Regions from separate parts of the Nocardioides thalensis genome, predicted to be linked through region 2. Evidence: predicted binding sites of a transcription regulator. Region 2 holds the regulator's gene; each other region holds the start of a gene.
The links. Region 2 encodes LexA, which represses DNA repair genes until DNA is damaged. Its sites were predicted from a motif close to TCGAACANNTGTTCGA; they were not measured.
Positions count from the first base shown of each region.

Region 1 (4,313 bases), 480 kb from region 2:
GACGTGGGTTTCGCACTGGTCCTGCTCTCGGCCGCCTGCTTCGGCGCGATGGCCGTCTTCGGCAAGCTCGCCTACGCCGAGGGCGTCTCGCCGCAGGCGCTGGTGCTGCTGCGGTTCGTCGCGGCCGCGATGCTGCTCGCGGCGCTGTCGGGGGTCCTGGCGGGTCGCCGCAGCCGGCCGGTGATGGCCGGGGTGGCACCCGGCAACCGCGTGCGGCTCGTCGTGACGGCGCTCGCGCTGGGCGCGCTGGGTTATGCAACCCAGGCGTCGCTGTACTTCTCAGCCCTGGAGCGGGTCGACGCCGCCCTGGTCGCCCTGGTGCTCTACACCTACCCGGTGCTGGTGACGCTGGCCGCGGCCGCGCTCGGCCGCGACCGGCTGACGCCGGCCCGGATCGGCGCCCTGGGCCTCGCGACCGGCGGCACGCTGCTGGTCCTGGTCGGCAGCGGCCCGCTCGGCTTCGACACGGTCGGGGTCGCCCTGGCGTTCGGGGCGGCGCTCACCTACACCGTCTACATCCTGGTCGCCGACGACACGGTCCGGCACGTGCCGCCACTGACGCTCACGACGCTGGTGATGATCGGCGCGGCTTGCGCTCTCGCCGTACGCGCTGGGGTGACGGGTGGCGTCGAGCTCGAGACCTCCCTGGCCGGTTGGTTCTGGATCGCCTGCATCGCGATGGTCTCGACGGTGGTCGCCTCGACGGCGTTCTTCGCCGGGCTCCACCTGACCGGGCCGACGAGCGCCTCGATCCTCTCGACCTTCGAGCCGGTGGCTACCGCCGTCCTCGCGAGCATGGTGCTGGGCGAGCACCTGACTCCGCTGCAGGTGTGCGGCGGCTCGTTCGTGCTCGCGTCGGCAGTGCTGGTGCAGGTGCGGTGGAGGCGTGCTCGCCGCGCTCGCACCCACGGGCGTGAGCGTGTCTCACCCGAAAGCGAGACTCGACGAGCACGCAACAGGGAGGTACCCCGTGGCGACGAAAGGACGCAGTCGTCACAGCCTGCGTCGCGCCAGCCGCGCGGCTGGTCGTGGCATGTGGCTCTCGTGCTCCGCCAGGAACGTGAGCAGCTGGGGGCGCATCCGCTCCCCGGCGTGGGCCAGGAAGATCCCGACGGGCTTGTGCACGAGCGGGTCGGCGTCGGCATGCAGCGTGGCCGCGAGCTCGAAACCGGCGAGGACGTCGGCATCGGTGCCATGCCTCACGAACCACAGCGGCGCCGTCATCGCCGTACGCCGGCGTAGTGGGTCGGGCGAGGCCGCGAGATCGTGCAGCAGGTCGTAGGGACCTCCTGCCACGCAGGATCCGACCACCCACGGCGCTGCACGGTCGACCATGTCCCACGCGTCGATCGAGTCGTGATGGCGCAGGTAGGCGTCACGGAGCGCGACATCGCCCGGACGAGCGCGGGCCTGGAAGTCGAGGATGCAGAACGCTGCCATCCGGGCGGCGTACGGCGGCTCGGCCATGAGCTTGTCGACCTCGTCGAGCGGGAGGTCACGGGCCGTCTTCGCGGTGTCGAAGAGGTCGCGCATCCGACGAGGACCCTCGCCGAGCAGCCCGAGGTCCTCCAACGCCGTCATGACCTCGGCGGCGGTCCAGTCACCCATGCCCGGACAGACTCGGGTTGGGGCGTTTCCTCATCGCACTTTCCGCGGCGCGGTGGAGCGCTTCGCCCCGGCGGCGGCATGGGCCCTCACAGTCGGACGACGGTCGTCGCGTCATGGGCAGACTGGTCTGCCACACTCGGGACGCCGACGACCGGAGGGGCGAAGCATGACCGAGGCAACCGCGGACCCCGGCCTGAACCGCTTTGGGCGCTTGGTCGAGCGCGACGACAAGCAGGACTTCCCCTTCTACAACGACCAGCCGGTAGCGATCTCGGGGTCGAGCTGGGTAGCGGTTGTGGTCGCTTGTGCCGCGGGTTTCGCCGTCCTCGCCTCGGTGGGGTTCACTGACGAGCGCGCTGAACTGATCCCTCGGGTCCTGTTCCTCGCCATGCCAGCGGCCGTCTTCGTCTGGGTCGCGCGCGGGCACTGGCGCGTCCTCTTCAAGTCCGTGCGAGCCTCCGACCTCGGAGCCATGGTCGCGTTCTGGATCATCAACCTGGCTGTGAGCGCCCTCGCCGCCTTGCTCGTCTCCGGCGGCGACTTCAATCACCTCAGCGCCAACACCGCCACCGACGACCTCGCGGACGCTGGTGCAGCGCAGATCATCGCCTTCTACGTCGGCACCGGCCTTCAGCTCCTTGGCGAAGAGGTCTTCACGATCCTTCCCTTTCTCGGGCTCCTGTGGTTCCTCACCCAGCGCGGCGCGTCCCGCAAGAAGAGCATCCTCATCGCCTGGCTCGCCACCGCCATCTGGTTTGGTGCCGCCCATCTACCCACCTACGACTGGAACTTCGCGCAAGCCATTCTGGTCATCGGCGCCGCTCGACTCGTTCTCACGCTCGCCTTCATCCGAACGAAGAATCTTTGGGTCAGCTTCGGCGCGCACGTCCTCAACGACTGGACGACCTTCACTCTCGCTCTGATCGCAGCGACCCGCTAGAGAAACCCGGAGCGTTCGCTGCTCGGCATGATCGGGCGGGCTGGGCCACGAAGCACCGGCGCCGCGGTGGACGACGAAACTCATCCACAGACCGGTTCGCTCACCAGTTCGGTTGTCGGCTCTTGGTGATGGAATGGGTGTCATGACGGTGACCGCACTCCCCCAAGCCGACCGGGGCAAGGAGCTCCTCGGGGCGCTGGGTGGTGCGCGGTCTGCGGTGACCGAGGCGTTGGACGTGCCGTTGGAGTCGCTGACCGATCGGCAGGTGGAAGAGGCGGTCACCGAGGCCGCGGCGTTGGAGTCCCAGGCCCAGGCGGTCCGGCTGCGGCTCGCTGCGGAGGCCGAGCGCCGCACCGTCGAGGCCACCGATGCCTCGACCGGCACCGATGCCTGGCTCTCCAAGCTGACCGGCGACCGTCGCGAGCAGCTCAAGGGCGGACTGCTGCTCGCGCGGCTGCTGCAGGAGCGCTACGGCCAGACCCTGACTGCGCTCAACGAGGGTCGCATCCGCCTCGAGCAGGCCAGGATCATCGTCGCCTGCCTGGAGGTCACCGCCGACCAGGTCCTCGAGGCCAACCCGACGTTGCTCACCCAGGCCGAGGAGCTGCTGATCGGCAAGGCCAACGGCATCGGCAACAAGTCCGGCATCCCGATGCCCCCGGTCCGGTTGCGCCGAGAAGCACGGCGCATCTACGCCACCTTGGACACCGAGACCCACCTGGCCCACCTCAAGGCCTCGGTACGTCGCGCGGAGTCGCGGGCCAGGACCAACACGTGGCTCACCATGACCGACATCGACGCCGACACCACCGCCGGCAGGTTCCAGATCCCCAAGCGCCACGGCGCCTGGCTGCGCAGCGTCCTGGAGGCCCTCTCGGCCCCGCGGCGTTACGGACGCGACAAGGCCGGCAACGAGGTCACCGACGACAGCGCCGAGAACCTCGGCTACTACGACATCCTCGGCCTCGCGCTGTGCGAGCTGATCGAGCACCTGCCGAAGGACCACCTGCCCCGCGGCGGCACCACGATGCTGGTCCACCTCCAGCTCGCCGACCTCACCGCCGCGCTTGCCGACGCCGGGTGCGCCACCACCGACGGACTGGTCGACATCTCCGCTGCCGAGGCCCGCCGGATGGCGTGCGAGGCCGGCATCGTGCCGGTCGTCCTCGGCTCCGGTTCCGCGCCGCTCGACCTCGGTCGCACGACCCGACTCCACACCGACAAGCAACGCCAGGCCCTGTCGGTCGTCTACGACTCCTGCGCCATCGCGGGCTGCGAGCGGCCCTTCGCCTGGTGCGAGATCCACCACCTCAGACCCTGGGCCCGCGGCGGCGGCACCGACCTCGACAACGCCATCCCCGTCTGCTGGCACCACCACCGCGCGGCCGAAGACCCCGACTACGAGCTGGTCAGGCACTCGGCGACCGAGTGGATGTTCAAGCGACTCCGGGCGCGGCGCCTGCGCTAGAAGCACTCGACCCGAAGACACCCTCCCGCCGAGACCGCGACGCTGCGACTATGTCGCCATGCGCATGTCGTTCTCGGGGCCGCGGCCCGCAACAGCCCTGGTCGCACTAGCGACCGCTATCGTGCCGCTGGCACCGAGAGCCGCCGACGCCGCGGACCCGGCACCGGTGACGCCTGAGGGTGTCCACGCCGTCGCGGCTGACCAGGCCACGGACGGCGAGGGCGACACCGCCTACGCGTACGTCGCGGACGCGTGGTTCAACCTCCGCATCCGGCGGAGCGGAGGGGCGCTGTCGCC
Region 1 is NZ_JACCFP010000001.1:1,128,872-1,133,184, reverse strand. Features, by position in the region: partial or broken gene HNR19_RS22590 (DMT family transporter) at 1-858, shown strand, start outside; gene HNR19_RS22585 (DNA alkylation repair protein) at 994-1,608, opposite strand; gene HNR19_RS05605 (CPBP family intramembrane glutamic endopeptidase) at 1,775-2,548, shown strand; gene HNR19_RS05600 (HNH endonuclease signature motif containing protein) at 2,691-4,016, shown strand; gene HNR19_RS05595 (hypothetical protein) at 4,138-4,313, shown strand, end outside.
Region 1: the regulator LexA is predicted to act here: its motif matches at 2,645-2,660, upstream of HNR19_RS05600 (HNH endonuclease signature motif containing protein).

Region 2 (4,313 bases):
ACCCGGCGGAGCGTGGGCGATCACGGCGGACCTTTCGGTCGGCAGGCAGGCCGTCCGTGGCGCAGGCGAACTCAACCAGGTTTACCCAGCGGGGACGAAGTCGCACGTGATGTTCGTCGAGTTCGTACGGGAGCGGTGGCAGGTGGCGACGTGGACGCACGATTGATCGTGGCGAGCGCGGCGCTGACGATCCTGTTCTCATCGGCGCCAGCCGCAGCGGATGTCGACGTCGATCCAGGCGACGGCTTTTTCGGACTCGAGGGCGAATCGGAAATGCCGGGCGACCCCGGCGACGCCGACAACGCAGGTGACGATGGCGGCGCGCTACCTGAGGGCGAGTACCACCACGGCCCAATGTGCAACGGCGGGGCCTGCGCACCAGAGTTTGTTTGCCCGGACGGGTCCTACGCCTACCGCGAGTGGATCGAAGCGCCCGACGGCGAAACCCTCTGGGACTACCTCTATTGCCCCGGCGACGTTGTCTTCCAGGGCCCAACGCCGGGCATGATCGCCCAAGCGTTCCGGCGCATCCCGCTGCCGGCCTCCCCCCTGATCATCGAGCCACCCGACGGCCGCACGCTGGTCAACTTCGAGACGAACTTCTACACGGAGAAGGAGCGGCTGTTCCGCAGCGTCACGCTCCTCGGCCAGCGCGTCGACCTGCGGATCGACGTGCACTCCTACACCTGGCACTTCGATGACGGCGAGAAGCTCCGCACCAGCGACCCGGGCGCGCCGTACCCGAAGCTCCAGATCACCCACAACTACCTGCAGGCCGGCGCCTACCGGCCGCGGCTCGACACCACCTACGTCGCCGACTATCGGGTCAACGGAGGCGCCTGGCAGACCGTGCCGGGCTCGGTGACGATCGAGGGCTCGCCCGAGTCGCTCCGGGCCGTCGAGGCGCGGCCGATCCTCACCGGCTGACGGGCTACTCGACCACCCTGGGAAAGTTGCGAGGGGCGGGACCGTGCGCGGTCCCGCCCCTCGTCTTCCCCTGGGCCCCGGGCGAGGGCCCGTCGTCCGCCGGGGTCGAGGTGGCAGACGAAGCAAGTGCCTTGGTTTCGAGGCTCGGCGCTGGGGCGCCTCGCACCTCAACCAGCGGCAGGCAGCGGGACGCGCAGCTCCTGGCCGGCGTAGACCATGCTCGAGTCGAGCGAGTTGAGGTCGCGGATCTCGTCGACCATCGCGCCGACGTTGCCGTCGACGGCGGCGTCGGCCGCGATGTCCCAGAGGGTGTCACCCGGGTCGACCGTGACGACCTCGACCTCGGCGACGCCCTGCTCCTGGGTCGCGGTCGACCCGGCGGCCAGCCACAGGCCGGCGCCGAAGGCGAGCGCGAGCCCGAGCAGGAAGATCGTCAGCCGGCCGCGGCGGGTCAGTCGCACCTGCGAGGCGGGGCGGACCCGGCTGGCGGGGCGGAGCTGAAGCGTCGGGGCGATAGTCGTGGTGCTCATCGGGTGACCTCCGGGGGAAGCGGCCCTGACGGTCAGGACCTCGGATCTGTCGTGCGTTGGTCTGAGTCCACCGACCGGGTCCGACACAATCCGGAGAGCCTGTCGATCAGACGTTCGATCGAACGCATGTACGACGGTAGATCACGTGTTCGAACGAATCAAGGACCTGTTCGAAGATTTGTTCGACGGCGTGTCGGGGTCTCGACACGCCGGCTCGCCAGGGCGAGCCGGCTACTCGACCACCCTGGACCCGACACGCCCGGTTCGAACACGTGTTTGAAGTCGTGCGTGATCCGCGTTACCGTCAGGCCATGGCGAAGAAAGTCAGCGAGCTTCCCGACGGTCCCCCCGACGCGACCGGCCTGACCCCGCGCCAGCAGCGGGTTCTCGCCACGATCAAGGACAGCATCGAGGAGCGGGGATACCCGCCCAGCATGCGTGAGATCGGCTCCGCCGTCGGCCTCACCAGCACCTCGAGCGTCGCCCACCAGCTCCGCGTGCTCGAGGAGAAGGGCTACCTCAAGCGCGACCCCAACCGGCCCCGCGCCCTCGAGGTGTTCCTGCCCGAGATCATGGCCGCGCGCCGCTCGATCTCCGCCGGCGAGGAGTCGTCCGTCGACGAGACCGGCATCGGCGACGTGGCCCCCGCCGCCACCAACGTCCCAGTCGTCGGCCGGATCGCGGCCGGTGGCCCGATCCTCGCCGAGGAGCGCATCGAGGACGTCTTCCCCCTGCCCAAACAGCTCGTCGGCGACGGCCAGCTGTTCCTCCTCGAGGTCAGCGGCGAGTCGATGATCGACGCGGCCATCTGCCACGGCGACTACGTCGTGATCCGCCAGCAGAACACCGCCGAGAACGGCGAGATCGTCGCCGCGATGATCGACGGCGAGGCGACGGTCAAGACGTTCCAGCGCAAGGACGGCCAGGTCTGGCTGCTCCCCCACAACCCGGCGTTCGAGCCGATCGACGGCACCCACGCGACGATCCTCGGGAAGGTCACCGCCGTACTTCGGCGCGTGTGAGCAGCAGGGCGTAGGGTCGGCCGGGTCCTCGGTCCACGACCCGGAAGGCCGCCTGATGCCACGTCGCAGCCACCCGCTGCTCCGCGCTCTCCTGCTCCTGTGCACGCTGGGGCTGATCGTCCCCGCGCTCGCCAGCCCCGGAAGCGCGACGCCCACGCCTGCTGCGACCACCCTTGCGGCGGAGCCGGACCCCGACGCCAACCCCCACCGCGCGCAGCGCGCGATCGAGGCGCTCGAGCGGGTCCAGGACCTGCTCGCCGGGGAAGGCAAGAACGGCGCTCGCTCACTCACCCTTGAGCTCCGCGACCTCGCGCTCCTCCGAGGTCAATTGACAGGCGTGCAGCGGGCGCAGGCGAATCAGCTACTCGCGCGGCCGCTGCGGCCGAGCAAGTCGCAACGCAAGTGCTCGTCCGTCATCTGCGTGCACTGGCAGACGAAGCGGCAGAGCGAGCGGCACGGAGTCAGGAGTCTCAAGTACGTCCGCAACGTTCTACGGACCATGACGGCGGTCCACAAGAAGTACATCGCCGCCGGTTATCGCAGGCCGTTCCGCGATGGACGACGCGGCGGCAATTCAAAGCCCGACGTGTACCTGGGCGACATCGGCGCGAACAACCTGTATGGGTACTGCACGACCGACGATCCTCGTCCGCCGAAGCACGGCGGTACGTGGGGCTTCTGCGTTCTCGACAACGACTACAGCAGTGAGCAGTTTCCGGCCCATACGCCGCTCGAAAATATGAAGGTGACCGCGGCGCACGAGTACTTCCACAACGTCCAGTTCGCTCACGATTACGGCGAGGACGCCTGGTTCATGGAGGCCACCGCGACCTGGGCGGAGGACGAGGTCTACGACCACATCAACGACAACGCCTTCTATCTGCCACACGGCCCGATCTCCAACCCGCTCACGTCGCTCGACACGTTCGCATACGACGGGCTGTTCCATTACGGCACCTGGATCTTCATCCGCTACCTCACCGACCGCTACGGCACCAAGGTCGCGGGCATGGACGACCTGGTGCTGGACATGTGGAACGGCGCGACCGGCAAGGACCGGGCGAAGTACTCCCTCGCCTCCGTCGTGCAGACGCTCCAGGCCAACGGCACCACCCTGGAGGCCGAGTACGCGAAGTTCGCCGCGGGCAACCGCCAGCCGTCGCGGACCTACCCGCAGGAGTACCAAGAGGTCGCGGCCGACCCGGAGAACAAGGACGGCTACCCGCGGACGCCGCTGGTCGACCAGTTCTCGCTCGCGCCGGACGCGACGCAGGGCTTCGGGCGCTCCTACGACCACCTCACCGCGCGCACCGTCCGCTACGTGCCGACAGACGAGACTGGCCCTCTGTCGATGCTCAACCTGACGTTCGACCTCGCCGATACCCCGTCCGGTGGCCACGCGGTCATCGTCACCAAGCCGGTGAGTGGTGCGCAGACGCAGACCCTCGTCACCGCAGACGGAGCGGCCGCGCCGATCCCGTTCGACGTCGCGGCGACCAAATGGGTCGAGGTCACGATCGTCAACGGAAGCAGTCGGTTCGACTGTTGGAACGGTTCGAACTACCCCATGCCGGACTACAGCTGCATGGGCGATTCGCGCGACGACGGCGTTATGCAGAAGGTGAGCGCGGCGGTCACGCCGTAGGTCTCGGCACGCCCGGGCCCGACCGGCCCGGGCTACCCGACCTTGCCCGCTAGCCGCTTGAGCGCCTGGCGGACCACCTGCGGGTCGGTGGTGGACCACATCGGCGGCAGGCTCGCCTTGAGGAACGATCCGTAGCGCGCGGTGACCAGCCGCGGATCGAGTACGGCGACCACGCCGCGGTCGGTGTGC
Region 2 is NZ_JACCFP010000001.1:652,260-656,572, reverse strand. Features, by position in the region: gene HNR19_RS03210 (DUF6318 family protein) at 1-166, shown strand, start outside; gene HNR19_RS03205 (PKD domain-containing protein) at 151-927, shown strand; gene HNR19_RS03200 (LysM peptidoglycan-binding domain-containing protein) at 1,095-1,457, opposite strand; gene lexA (transcriptional repressor LexA) at 1,769-2,479, shown strand; gene HNR19_RS03190 (MXAN_6640 family putative metalloprotease) at 2,535-4,124, shown strand; gene HNR19_RS03185 (ATP-dependent DNA helicase) at 4,157-4,313, opposite strand, start outside.

Region 3 (4,313 bases), 1.2 Mb from region 2:
GTGCCGTAGGCCGCGCCGCCGGCGACGACCACGCCGGAGAGCACGAAGGCGGCCGCACGGCGTCCGCGCCGCTTGCGCCGCGGGGCGGGCGAGCTCAGCACCGACGCGAGCATGGCGTGCGAGTGCTCGTCGGACAGGTGGTCGGCCCGGGGTCGGATCTGGTCGAGGACGTTCACTGCACGCTCCTGCTCAGGGGGAGGGGATTCGACGACGTGCTCTCGATGCGGGCTCGGGCGCGGTGCAGCCGCATCCGGAGGGTGCCGGGCCGGCAGCCGAGCACCTCGGCCGCCTGCTCCGTGGTGAGGCCCTCCCACGCCACGAGCAGCAGCGCCTCGCGGTCCTGCTCGGGCATGGCGGCCAGCACCCGCAGTGCTTCCGCGCGCTCGGTCGCGGTCACGCCGGTGTCGGCGCCCGTGGCCGCCGAGGTGTCGAGCAGCTCGAGGCGCTGCTCGAGGCCGGCGCGGCGGCGCAAGGAGCGATGGTGGTTGCGGACGTGCCCGCGTGCGACGGAAATCAGCCAGGGGAGCGGCTCGGAGGGGATCGTCTCCCAGGTCCGCCAGGCGGTCAGGAAGGTGGACGCCGCGACGTCGTACGACGCGTCGCGGCCGACGTGTCGCTCGGCGTACGCGACGACACGCCTGATGTGTGCGTGCCAGCACGCCTCGAACTGGTCCGCGTCCACCTGGGCTCCGTTCCTCGGGCTCACACTAGGGAACGTCCGGCACGGCGGTGGGTGTCACCGCGGAATCGCCTGCGATGTCGATCGCCGGGCAGCCGCCCGTCAGGCGGCTCTCGTGGGTGGTCTGGCTCGGGCGGGGGTGAAGGACCATCGGTTGCTGGTGTCGATGGGTGGTGGGGGTGTCCACGCGGGTCTGCCGGTGTCGTCGTCGATGGCGACGGTCCAGGGGGTGCGGTGGATGGCGGTGTGGTGTTTGCGGCAGAGCAGGATGAGGTTGTGCAGGGCGGTGGTGCCGCCGTCGGCCCAGTGGTGGATGTGGTGGGCGTCGCAGGCGATGGGGAGGCGGTTGCAGCCGGGGAAGGCGCAGTGTCGGTCGCGGAGGACGAGGGCGTTCCAGATGGCGGTGGGGACGGTGCGGGTGGTGCGGCCGATGTCGAGGATCTGCCCGGGGGTGCCGAGGACGGTGGGGATGATCTCGGCGTCGCAGGCCAGGCGTCGTACCGCAGTGGCGGAGAGCCGGTCGCCGGAGGGGAGGTGCCCGTCGGTGTCGAGGTGCCCGGTCTCGGTGAGGCGGGTGGTCAACGCGTCGAGCGATGTGGTGATGGTGATCCGGGCGGTGGTGCCGTGGGCGTGGGGTAGTGAGTCGGTGGCTTGGAGGCGGCGGGCTGCTTCGACGAGGGCGTCGAAGAGGCGGGCGCCGGACTCGCGGGGGTCGCGGCCGTCGTGGCGGCAGTCGGGGTCGGGACACCCGTGGGTGATGGCCTGCCCGGTCTCGGGGTCGCGCCACTTGGTGTGGTCGGGTTCGCCGCCGCAGGCGCCGGGCTCGGTGACCACGGGCGCGGCCAGCGGCATCAGGGCGGTTTTGACGAGCTCGGTGTCCTCGGCGGTGCCGTAGCCCTTGATCTTGTAGCCGCCGAGCTTGTCCTTGGTGAAGGACAAGTAGCGGGCGCGGTGGGCGGAGCGTTCGGCCTTGTCCTTCTCGGTGTCCCACGCCAGCAGGGTGCCGTCGGGGTCGAGGTCGTGGATCACGTCACCGATGGCGTGGTCGAGGTCGGTGGCATCACGCTGCTCGCCGACCGCCAGGTCCAGCAGCTTGCCGGCGGCTTGTTCGCGGAGGTCGTCGACGTGGGGGAGCTTCGCCACGTTGGACCCGATCACGCTGGCCTGGGCCAGGGACACCTCCCCGGCGGTCATCGCCTCCCGCACGTGGGGGAGGTCGGCGGTCTGCTTCGCCACGCGCAGGTAGGTCGCGCCGGTGCCTTTGTGGCCGCCCAGGAGATGGGTGAGGAAGTCCTTGGTCGTGGCCCAGCCCAGCTTGTCGGCGGCGCCGGTGGCCTCCAGCTGCTCGGCGACCTCGACCAGGGCCGCGTCGGCGTACGCGCGGATCCTCGCGATCGCCACCGCGGCCTCAGGAAGCAGGGAGTCCTCGACCTGGTCCCACTGCCCGCCGGCGAGGTCCGCGCACGCCTGTACCGCGGCTGCGGCCGTGTCGAGCGCGGTGGTGGAGGTCATGCGCTCATCCTATCGAACAACTGTTCGAACAGCAAGGGTTGTGGGGGTCTGCTTTCGAGGAGTTTCTCCGCCTGCCTGGCGCCCGAAAGGCAAGGGCGACCGACCGGCGGCCTTGTTCGTGCCCAGCCGTCTGAACCTCGACCACAGCAGACCGGGCGGCCGCCGGAGGTTTCGAGGCTTTTCGCTGCGCTCGTCGCACCTCAACCACCGGCGGGTTCCCGCGGCGCTCGTCGCACCTCAACCACCGGCGGGTTCCCGCGGCGTTCGTCGCACCTCAACCACCGGCGGGCTCCTCGCTGCGCTCATCGCACTCGACGCGACGCCCTAGTGTTCTCGATCGTCGAGACGATCGACTGACGGAAGCCCGCGTCCACCTGCGGGGGAAGGGTGAGCTTATGTCCGACGTGTCCGAGGCCCGCGGGCGCTGCCTGTGTGGCGGCATCCGGTACGACGTCCGCGGCGAGCTGCGTGCGGTGATCGATTGCCACTGTGAGCGGTGCCGGCGGTTCACCGGTCACCACATGGCCACGACATCGGCGATGGTGGACGCCATCCACGTGGAGGACGAGGACGCCCTTCTCACCTGGTACTTCCCGGTCCCGGACGCAGGCTACGGATTCTGCTCCCGGTGCGGCTCGTCGCTGTTCTGGCAGTCGTCGGAAGACCCGGCGAGGCGGGCGATCTGCGCAGGCACACTGGATCCGCCCACCGGGCTGCGGACCGTCCAGGCGTGGTGGACCAGCCAAGCGAGCGACTACTACTCGCGGCCCGACCTCCCGGAGCTCGAGACGGAGTGACGCCGGCACCTCGCGCTGTTCGACGGACCACGAGGTGTCCGCTACTGGTTCGCAGCGGCGACGAGACCCGCGTTCTGCCGTTCGAGCGCCTTGGCCACACCCTTGTCCCAGCCCTCGGCGATCCCCTGCGAGTAGGGATCCGGGAAGATCTCCTCCTCGCCGCGGTCGAGCCCATCGAGGATCGCTCGGGCCACGGACTGCGGCTTCGACTTCGGGATGTCGAGGTCGCGCACCATGTCGGTGTCCACGGGCCCGGGCAGCACGGCGTGGACGTCCACGCCCTGACCGGCGAGGGTCGCGCGCAAGGTCTGCGTCAGCGAGAACGCCGCCGCCTTCGAGATCGAGTACGCCGGACTGATGGGCACGGCGGCCACCGCAGCCAGTGACAGCACGTTGACGATCGCTCCCCGTGACTCGACGAGCCGCGGGAGGAAGGCCTGTGTCACCGCAAGGGGACCGAAGAGGTTGACCGCGAGCTGCTGCTCGAGGGCAGCGCGGTCGGTCAGGTCGTCGTAGCCGTAGACGCCCGCGTTGTTGATGAGGACGTCGAGCGATCCGACGGCCTCGCCGGCGCGCCTGACCTGGGCGGCGTCCGTCAGGTCGAGGACCAGCGGCGTGACGCGCTCATCCTCATGAGCGAGGGCCTGCCGGGTGCCGGCGTACACCCGCTGCGCTCCCCGCAGCAGCGCCTCCTCCACCAAGGCCTTCCCGATGCCGCGGTTGGCTCCGGTGACCAGGACCGTCTTGTCGCTGAGCGTCATCTGTTCTCCTTCTGAGGGTGATCCGAGCTGTCAGAGGTGGAGACACCACGGCAGCCGAGAATTGGGCTGCGGAAGCGCGCCCAGTTCTCGGCCCGCCCGGTGTCAGTACGTAGGAGGACCGACAGATCCGGCGGAGCAGGGGGTGTGAGGCGTGACGGCGACCGAGCTGCTGGCGAGGGCACAGGCCGGTGACGGCGATGCGTTCCGGGAGCTGGCCGAGCCCTATCGCCGGGAGCTGCACCTCCATTGCTATCGGATGCTGGGCTCCTTCCAGGACGCCGAGGACGCCGTGCAGGACACGCTGGTCGCGGCGTGGCGGGGGCTCGACCGGTTCGAGGGGCGGTCCTCCGTCCGCACCTGGCTGTATCGCATCGCTACCAACCAGTGCCTCAACACGCTGCGCGCGGCCAGCCGTCGCCCGGCAAAGGAGTGGGACGTGCCCGGCATCGAACCGCCAGACCCGACCAGCCTGGGCGAGATCGCGTGGCTGGAGCCGTATCCGGACGCGCTCCTCGACGGGGTCCCCGCAGCGCCCCTCGGCCCGGAAGCACGCTATGAGCAGAA
Region 3 is NZ_JACCFP010000001.1:1,891,884-1,896,196, forward strand. Features, by position in the region: gene HNR19_RS09280 (hypothetical protein) at 1-176, opposite strand, end outside; gene HNR19_RS09285 (sigma-70 family RNA polymerase sigma factor) at 173-682, opposite strand; gene HNR19_RS09290 (HNH endonuclease signature motif containing protein) at 782-2,191, opposite strand; gene HNR19_RS09295 (GFA family protein) at 2,587-2,988, shown strand; gene HNR19_RS09300 (SDR family NAD(P)-dependent oxidoreductase) at 3,030-3,749, opposite strand; gene HNR19_RS09305 (RNA polymerase subunit sigma-70) at 3,901-4,313, shown strand, end outside.
Region 3: the regulator LexA is predicted to act here: its motif matches at 2,204-2,219, upstream of HNR19_RS09290 (HNH endonuclease signature motif containing protein).